DNA from 2 places in the Aeromonas sp. MTB genome. Region 1 is predicted to be linked to the other one. Evidence: predicted binding sites of a transcription regulator. Region 1 holds the regulator's gene; the other holds the start of a gene.

Evidence for each region. Region 1 encodes sigma-54, which starts transcription at its own class of promoters, with help from an activator protein. Its sites were predicted from a motif close to TGGCACNGTTTTNGCTT; they were not measured.
Region 2: a site for sigma-54 is predicted at 2,486-2,502, ahead of fliE (flagellar hook-basal body complex protein FliE). Genes of this name have one in related genera too.

What each region holds. Positions count from the first base shown of each region.
Region 1 is NZ_CP147026.1:345,558-349,807, forward strand. It holds gene lptB (LPS export ABC transporter ATP-binding protein) at 1-691, shown strand, start outside; gene WBR25_RS01660 (RNA polymerase factor sigma-54) at 757-2,196, shown strand; gene hpf (ribosome hibernation promoting factor) at 2,217-2,504, shown strand; gene ptsN (PTS IIA-like nitrogen regulatory protein PtsN) at 2,507-2,953, shown strand; gene rapZ (RNase adapter RapZ) at 2,999-3,865, shown strand; gene npr (PTS phosphocarrier protein NPr) at 3,886-4,158, shown strand; gene WBR25_RS01685 (BglG family transcription antiterminator) at 4,176-4,250, opposite strand, start outside.
Region 2 is NZ_CP147026.1:1,213,757-1,218,006, reverse strand. It holds gene fliG (flagellar motor switch protein FliG) at 1-364, opposite strand, end outside; gene fliF (flagellar basal-body MS-ring/collar protein FliF) at 357-2,066, opposite strand; gene fliE (flagellar hook-basal body complex protein FliE) at 2,129-2,446, opposite strand; gene WBR25_RS05720 (AraC family transcriptional regulator) at 2,601-3,512, shown strand; gene WBR25_RS05715 (amidohydrolase) at 3,578-4,250, shown strand, end outside.

The sequences.
Region 1 (4,250 bases):
CTACAAGCGCCGCATGGTGGTAAGTGACGTCAGCCTTGAAGTGGGCACTGGCCAGATTGTCGGCCTGCTCGGCCCCAACGGGGCGGGCAAGACCACCTCCTTCTACATGATCGTGGGGCTGGTACAGCGCGATGCCGGTCTCATCACCATCGACGATCAGGACATCAGCCTGCAGCCCATGCATGTGCGGGCCCGCAACGGTATCGGTTACCTGCCGCAGGAGGCCTCCATTTTCCGTCGCCTGTCGGTGTTCGACAACCTGATGGGGGTGATGCAGACCCGCAAAGGGTTGAGCCGTGAGGAGCGTGAGGACAAGGTTCAGCAACTGCTGGAAGAGTTCAATATCACCCACATTCGCGACAACCTGGGTCAGAGCCTCTCCGGCGGTGAGCGCCGTCGGGTCGAGATCGCCCGTGCGCTGGCGGCCGAGCCGCGTTTTATTCTGCTGGATGAACCCTTTGCAGGGGTTGACCCGATTTCTGTGATAGACATCAAGAAGATCATTCAGCATCTGAAAGATAGAGGCCTTGGCGTCTTGATTACCGACCACAACGTCAGAGAGACTCTGGACGTATGTGAGAAGGCCTATATCGTCAGCCACGGCAAGATGATTGCCGAAGGTGCACCGGCTGACATCCTTGCCGATGAGCAGGTCAAGCGCGTCTATTTGGGCGATCAATTCAGTCTATAGTAAGGGGGCATGCCTTCATTTCCTTTGACGAGTGCCTCGCTGAACATAAGGATATCCCGACGTAGATGAAGCCGACATTACAGTTGCGTCTCGGTCAGTCCCTGACCATGACGCCGCAATTACAACAAGCGATTCGTCTGCTCCAGCTCTCCACTCTGGAACTTCAGCAGGAAATTCAGCAAGCGCTCGAAAACAACCCTCTGCTGGAGCAGGAAGAGAGCGAGACGCAAGAGACCAGTCCGGAAGCGCCGGTCGATGCCAGCCAGCTGGATTCCAGCGATGCCATGGCCCAAGAGCAGATGCCGGATGAGTTGCCGGTGGATACCACCTGGGACGAGGTTTACTCTGCCGGCACCGCCCAGAGCGCGGGCCCCATCCACGATGGGGAAGATAGCGTCTATCAGGGAGAGACCACCGAAAACCTGCAGGATTATCTGTTGTGGCAGATGCGGCTCACACCGTTCAGCGATGTGGATGCCGCCATCGCGCTCGCCATCATCGATGCCATCGACGAATCCGGTTATCTGACCGTTGCGCTGGAGGATATTCAGGCTGCCGTCACCAGCGATGACGTAGAGGTGGAACTCGATGAGGTCGAGGCGGTACTCAAGCGGGTGCAGCACTTCGATCCGGTCGGCATTGCTGCCCGTTCTGTGCAGGAGTGTTTGCTGATCCAGCTGGATCAGTATGACCCGCAGACCCCCTGGCTCAACGAGGCCAAGGAGGTGATCCTCGAGCACATGGAGCTGCTCGGCAACCGGGATTACCGCACCCTCGCCCGCAAGACAAAACTCAAAGAGAGCGACCTCAAGGAGGTGCTGGATCTGATCCAGCTGCTGGAGCCGCGCCCCGGCAATGGCATCATCCAGAGCGACTCCCAGTACGTGATCCCCGACGTCTCCGTGGTCAAGAAGGGCAGCAAGTGGGTGGTCGAGCTCAATCCCGACTCTGCCCCCCGCATCCGGGTCAACGAGACCTATGCCGCCATGGCCCGCAACGCCCGCAGCAGCACCGACACCCAGTTTATCCGCTCCCATTTGCAGGAAGCCAAGTGGTTCATCAAGAGCCTGGAAAGTCGCAATGACACCCTGCTGAAAGTGGCCAGTTGCATTGTCGAGCAGCAACAGGGCTTTTTCGAGTATGGTGAAGAGGCGATGAAGCCGATGGTGCTCAATGACATCGCCGAAGCGGTAGAGATGCATGAGTCGACCATCTCCCGGGTGACGACCCAGAAGTACATGCATACCCCCCGTGGTATCTTCGAATTGAAGTTTTTTTTCTCCAGCCATGTGAACACCGAAGGAGGAGGAGAGTGCTCATCGACCGCAATTCGCGCGCTCATCAAGAAGCTGGTCACGGCAGAGAATCCTGCCAAGCCGTTAAGTGATAGCAAGATCGCGGATTTGCTGGCCGAACAGGGTATTATGGTGGCGAGACGCACGATCGCTAAGTATCGCGAATCCTTGTTTATCCCACCTTCCAATCAGCGCAAACGCCTGGTTTAGGCAAACAAAAGGATGATGTTATGCAAATTAACCTGACCGGACACCATGTCGAGATCACCGAAGCTCTGCGTGATTATGTGAATAACAAATTTGCCAAACTCGAGCGTCACTTCGACCACATCAACAATGTTCATGTGGTGCTTAGCGTGGAAAAACTGAACCAGATAGCGGAAGCCAAATTGCACGTCAGCGGTGGCGAAGTGTTTGCCAACTCTGAACATGCCGATATGTATGCTGCGATAGACACCTTGCTCGACAAGCTGGACAGGCAGATCATCAAGCACAAAGATAAGTTAAATAAAAAATAACCATGCAACTTGAACACATACTGAGTCGGGACTGCACCAAGAGTGCAGTCCCTTGTACCAGCAAGAAACGCGCCCTCGAAATCATCAGCGAGCTGGCCGCCGAGCGCCTTGGCACCTCCCGCCAGGCGCTGTTCGAATGCTTGCTGGCCCGCGAAAAAATGGGTAGTACTGGGATCGGTGCCGGTATTGCAATCCCCCACGGTCGCATTGACGATGAGTTCCCGCCAACCGCGATCCTGATGACCTTTGCCGACCCTATTCCTTTCGACTCCATCGACAATCAACCGGTTGACCTGCTGTTTGCCTTGCTGGTGCCGGAAAGCGAGTGCAAGCAGCATCTCAAGACCCTTTCTCTGATGGCTTCCAAGCTGGGTGACAAGGCGGTTTGCCGCCAGTTGCGTCAGGCAACCAGCGACGAAGAGCTCTATCAGATCATGATCTCGGCCTGACAGCAGGCCAAGGATGAGACACCCGTTTTGGCGTGAGGGAACAAGATGCAGTTAATCGTGGTAAGTGGACGTTCGGGCTCCGGTAAAACGGTAGCCCTGCGAGTGCTGGAAGATCTGGGTTACTACTGTGTGGACAACCTGCCGGTCAATCTGCTGCCCCAGCTGATTGTGTCGGTGGAGAGCCAGTATGACAAACTGGCGGTCAGCATCGATGTGCGCAACCTGCCGAGCGATCCGGAGAAACTGGAAAATCTGCTGGCACAGGTGCGCAATGAGGGGCGGGTAGAGTTCTCCAGCTTTTTCTTCGACGCTGACAATGGCACTCTGCTCAAGCGCTATGGCGAGAGCCGCCGCTTGCACCCCCTCTCACGCAACAAGCTGTCGCTGGATGAGGCAATACGTCAGGAGACCCACCTGCTGGCGCCACTCTCCTCGACCGCTGACCTGCGCATCGACACCACCACCCTCAGCATTCACGACCTGAGCGAGCTCATCAAGACCCGGGTACTCGGCAAGAAAGAGAACGAGCTGGTGCTGGTGTTCGAGTCGTTCGGCTTCAAGTATGGCATTCCCAAGGATGCCGACTTCGTGTTCGATGCTCGCTTCCTGCCCAATCCACACTGGATCCCCGAGCTCAAGCCCTTCACCGGCAAGGATGAGCCGGTCGCCAACTACCTCTCGGCGCAGGCTGACGTGATGCTGTTTACCCAGCAGATCGAGAACATGCTGGTGACCTGGTTGCCCCATCTGGAGCGCAACAATCGCAGCTACCTCACGGTCGGCATCGGTTGCACCGGCGGTCAGCACCGCTCGGTCTTTATTGCAGAGCGACTGGCCAGTGCATTCCGTTTGCTTGGCAAGAACGTGCAGATCCGCCACCGCACTCTAGACAAGAGTGCCCCCCAATCCTGACGGACCAATAGGACGACCCGATGACTGTTTCCGCCTCGGTTGAAGTGAAAAACAAGCTGGGTATTCATGCCAGACCAGCCATGATGCTGTTCGAGCTGGTGCAGGGTTTCGATGCTCACGTGCTGCTGCGCAATGAAGATGGTGTGGAGGCCGATGCTGACAGCATCATCGGCCTGCTGATGCTGGATTCCGCGCAAGGGCGGCAGGTGGAAGTACAGGTTGAGGGCCCCGAAGAGGTCGAGGCCCTGGCCGCCGTGGTGGAGCTGTTCACCTCCGGCTTCAATGAGGAGTAGTCACTCCTCGTTATATGTTATGAACCGGTACGCGCCAGCGCTTTGAAGCTGGCAAAATCGCGACAAGCCAGCAGATTCCTGCTGGCTTTTTC
Region 2 (4,250 bases), 870 kb from region 1:
AACCGAGAATGATCTGGTCCACCAGATTGCTCGCCTTGTCCTCGCCAAGGGCCGCCACCAACGCCTTGCGCACGAAGTCTTCGCTGCCGATACCGATGTTGGTGTACTTCTGGATATCGTCGATGAATTGACGGTGCACCGCCGCCACCCGATCGTGACTGAAGTCAGACATGGAGGCCATCGACATACCGAGCCGCTGCACCTGCTTGGGCTCGAGATGACGGAAGATCTGGGCGGCATCCTCTTCATTGAGGCTCAGCATCAGCACCGCAGCCATCTCCATCCCCGACATCTGGTCGAGGATCTGGCGCTGACTGTCGGTGATGTCATTGCCGGTGACTTGACTCTTCTTTTCTTCAGGCATCTTTGTTCGTTACCCATTCTTTAATGACCTGAGCGGCCAGATCCGGCTCGTTCGCCACCAGCGCACGTACCGCCTTGAGCAAGTCTTCATCACGGTGCAGATCCGGCAGTTTCAGCTGGCCATCGCGTACACCAAATACCTGATCGTTCTCGACTTGTGCTGACAGCAGGCTCAACTCGTCGTCGCCACCCAGTACGGTGTGGTTGTCGAAATCCACTTCCCCTTCCGGTTTGGCATCCGGATAGAGCAGTCGCTTGAGCATGGGGCGAACCACGGTGACGATCAAGACGATGATCACCAGTACCGAGGCGGCAATCCGCACCGCACGCCAGAACCAGGGCTGATCGTAGAGCGGCACTTCAGCCACGGTATCCAGCTCTGGGCGATTGAACGGAATCGCGACCACCTCAAGGGTATCACCACGGGTCACATCAAAGCCAAGGCCACCACTCAGCAAACGACGCAATGTATCGAGTTCTGCCTGGGTGCGCGCCTCACGAGTCACGGCCCCGTCGGCACCGGGTACCGCTTTGTAATCCACGGCAACCGAGACGGTCATGCGGCGAATGCCACCCATCTGGCGACGGGTATGGCTGACGGTGGTATCCAGCTCGAAGTTGCGGGTCGCCTCTTTGCGGGAACGGCCCGAAGCAGCAGCGCTGGCACCATCACCACCGGTCGCCTCCTCGGGAATATTGGAGGCGGCAGGGGGCTGGTTGGAGAGGGCGCCGGGCACACCACCGTTGCTGCCGCTGGCGCTATTCTCTTCCATGGTCATCTCGGAGCGCACTGCAGGCAGATCCGGGTTGTAAGTCTTGCGGGTCTGCTCCTGCTGGGAGAAGTCGAGGGAGAGATCCACTTCCGCCGTATAGTTGTCGGCCCCCAGCACCGGGATCAGGATGGCGTCAATTTTTTGTTTGTACTCCAGCTCCTGCTTCTGCTGCATGGCAAACTCTTTGCGAGTCTGGGCCGAGATCGGGTCTTGCGAGCCGGAGTTGAGCAGACGGCCATTCTGGTCAGTGACGGTGACGCGGGTCGGCTCAAGGCCATGTACGGCGGAGGCCACCATATCGACGATGGAGTCCACCTCCCCCTGCCCCAGCGCAGCCCCTTTCAGGTTGAGCACCACTGTGGCACTGGGTTTGCGTTCGTTGCGGGCAAACACGTTGTCTTTCGGGATAGCCAGCAGCACCTGGGCCTTGGCCACATTCTGGAACTGCTCGATGGCGCTCGCCAGCTGGCGCTCGCGGCTCAGCTTCAGACGTTCACTCTCCATCCGCTGGCTGACGCCGAAACTGGAATCTTTGAGCAGGATATCTTCACCACCGATGCTGCTATCGGTGGCATTGGCAAGACCGGCACGGGTCAGGGCCAGCTGGATAGTGGGGTAGCTTTCGGCGTTGACCAGCACGCTCTTGCCATCCACCTCGTAGGGGATCTTCTGCTGATCGAGGAAGTCGAGAGTCTTCACCAGCTCCTGGGTGGTGTAGGTGCCGAGGGGACGCATGTCCGGCTCCTTGCCCCACAGCAGGATAAACACCGCAATGGCCAGACAGATGGCAAGCCCCAGGATCAGGGTGATTTGCCGCAGCACATCGGTGTTGGACAGGAAGCCCAGCGCCGAACTCTTCTGCTCATTTTCATCGAGGGCGGCGGTGCCCTCATCGTTTATCAGCAGATCGCCGTTTTGGTCAGTAGCCACGATTTATGTCCTTATTGCTGACATGTTCATGATGTTCAGTCGTCATGGTTTATTGGCGTCGCTTATACCGGCATGTTCATGATGGTCTTGTAGGCATCGACCATCTTGTTGCGCACCTGTACCGTGGCTTCAAAGGCGATGGAGGATTTTTGGCCCGCGATCATCACTTCGGCCAGATCCACCGACTTGTCGCCCATATCGAAACGGGTGCGCAGATCATTGGCGGCGCCTTGCAGTTCGTTGACGTTGCCAAGCGCCTGTTGCAGCAGCTGACCAAAGTCGGAGGTTACCTGACGACCGGGTTGTGCCAGCGGCGTTGCGCCTGCTTCGATCTTGAGCGCCTGCATCTCTTGCATCAGGCTGCTTGCACTAATTTCCATTTTCCATCCCCAGACAAATCATTGACGCTGGCATGCAACAAGCAATTAGAGTGCCAATGCGTTAAAAGCGCGATGCGGATGAGTGGCCTGACCAGGCCGGACGGGTTCGACAACGGCAGGTGGCTCTGATTAAATCCGACTCTGACGCCCACTTTTGCTGGCTGGCAAGGAGTCCGCTCTGGATTATCGCAAACCCGTGTTCAAGGCGATGGACTACATCAGCCACCATCTGGATGACAATCCGAGCCTGGATGAGGTCGCAGCGGCGGCAGCCATCTCCACCTTCCACTTCCACCGTATTTTCAAGACGATGGTCGGCGAGACCATTGCCGGATTTACCCGGCGCCTGCGTATGGAGCGCGCTGCCCGTCGCTTGCTCGCCTCCCCCCAGAGCGACATCACCACCCTCGCACTGGCCGCCGGGTTCTCCAGCTCGCAGAATTTCGCCAAAGCCTTTCGCCTGCACTTCGCCATGAGCCCCTCGGAATACCGCCTGCAGCAGGGGGGAAACTGGAAAAGCAAGATTGGAAACGATCCCCTTCCCTTTGACACCTATGATGGCCTGGTCATGCACCCGGTCACCGAACACCCGGGTCTGTTGCAGGGGGCTAGCATCAGGCAGATGCCCGCCCGGCGCGTGGCGTACATGCGCCGCCTGGGCCCCTATGGCAAAGAGACCTGCGAGCAAGCCCATCGGGATTTGCTCGCGCTGTTCGCCTCAGACGAGGCGATGACACCGGCGGGTACCCTGAGTCTCTATTGGGATATCCCCGATATCACCGATGAGACCCGTTGCCGTACTGACGTCTGCATCGAGCTGGGGCCAGAGATCCCCGCTGGGCGCCAGTTAACCACCCAGACCATCGCCGCGGGACCCTATGCGGTTTGTCAGTTTATCGCTCGCGGCGATCAACTGGTCGCTTGCTGGGAGACGGCGTTTCGCTGGGTAGTGGGCCAAGGGCTGAACTGCGACGATCGCCCGTGTTACGAGCAATACCACGCAGGCACGGACTCCGACCGGGATCATTACGTGTTTGATATCTGTATCCCGCTGATCAACCGATAAGCCGATACCTCATTTCCTTTACCCACTTCGGTGCCTTCGGGCACCGAAGCGACGGAGTCATGCCCATGAATATCAAAACGCTGTTTCTAGCCAGCCTGCTGGTAACGCTTCCCGCAGCCGCCAATGCCCAGTCACAGAGCCAGACGCTGATCTTTGGCGGCACCATCTACAGTGGTGATCCGGCGAACCCTCACCCGGAAGCGGTCGGCATTGAAGGTAAAAAGATAGTGGCAGTCGGCAGCTATCAGGAGGTCAGCGCCCGCCTTGGCAGCCATGCCAAGCGTCTTGATCTGAAAGGAAAGTACCTGATGCCAGGCCTCATCGACAGCCATGTTCATGCGGCATTTGCCGGTTTTCAGGGGATGACGGTTAACTTTCCCGATGCCATGAATGAGGTTGAGCAGGTGCAGCAATTTCTGACCCGCAGCAAGGATGATCCCCGCCTGACACTGGGCGATGTAGAGCTATACAGCAATGTCTCCCTCGACTACTGGCATCAGCTTCCCCTGCTCGATCAGGTGTTCAATGGCCCGCAATACCGGCAGATCCCAGTAGTGCTTGCCGGTTCGGATGCCCACACCGGTTGGGCAAATCAGGCCATGCTGCGCAAGGCTGGCATTGATGCCGACACCCTTGCCGGTCGTTATGCTCCGCTGAAAGGCAATTTTGGCCTCACCCCATCCGGCATGCTCAATGGCTTTGCCTCGGAAGGCGGCTGGGATGCCATCCTCAAGGCGC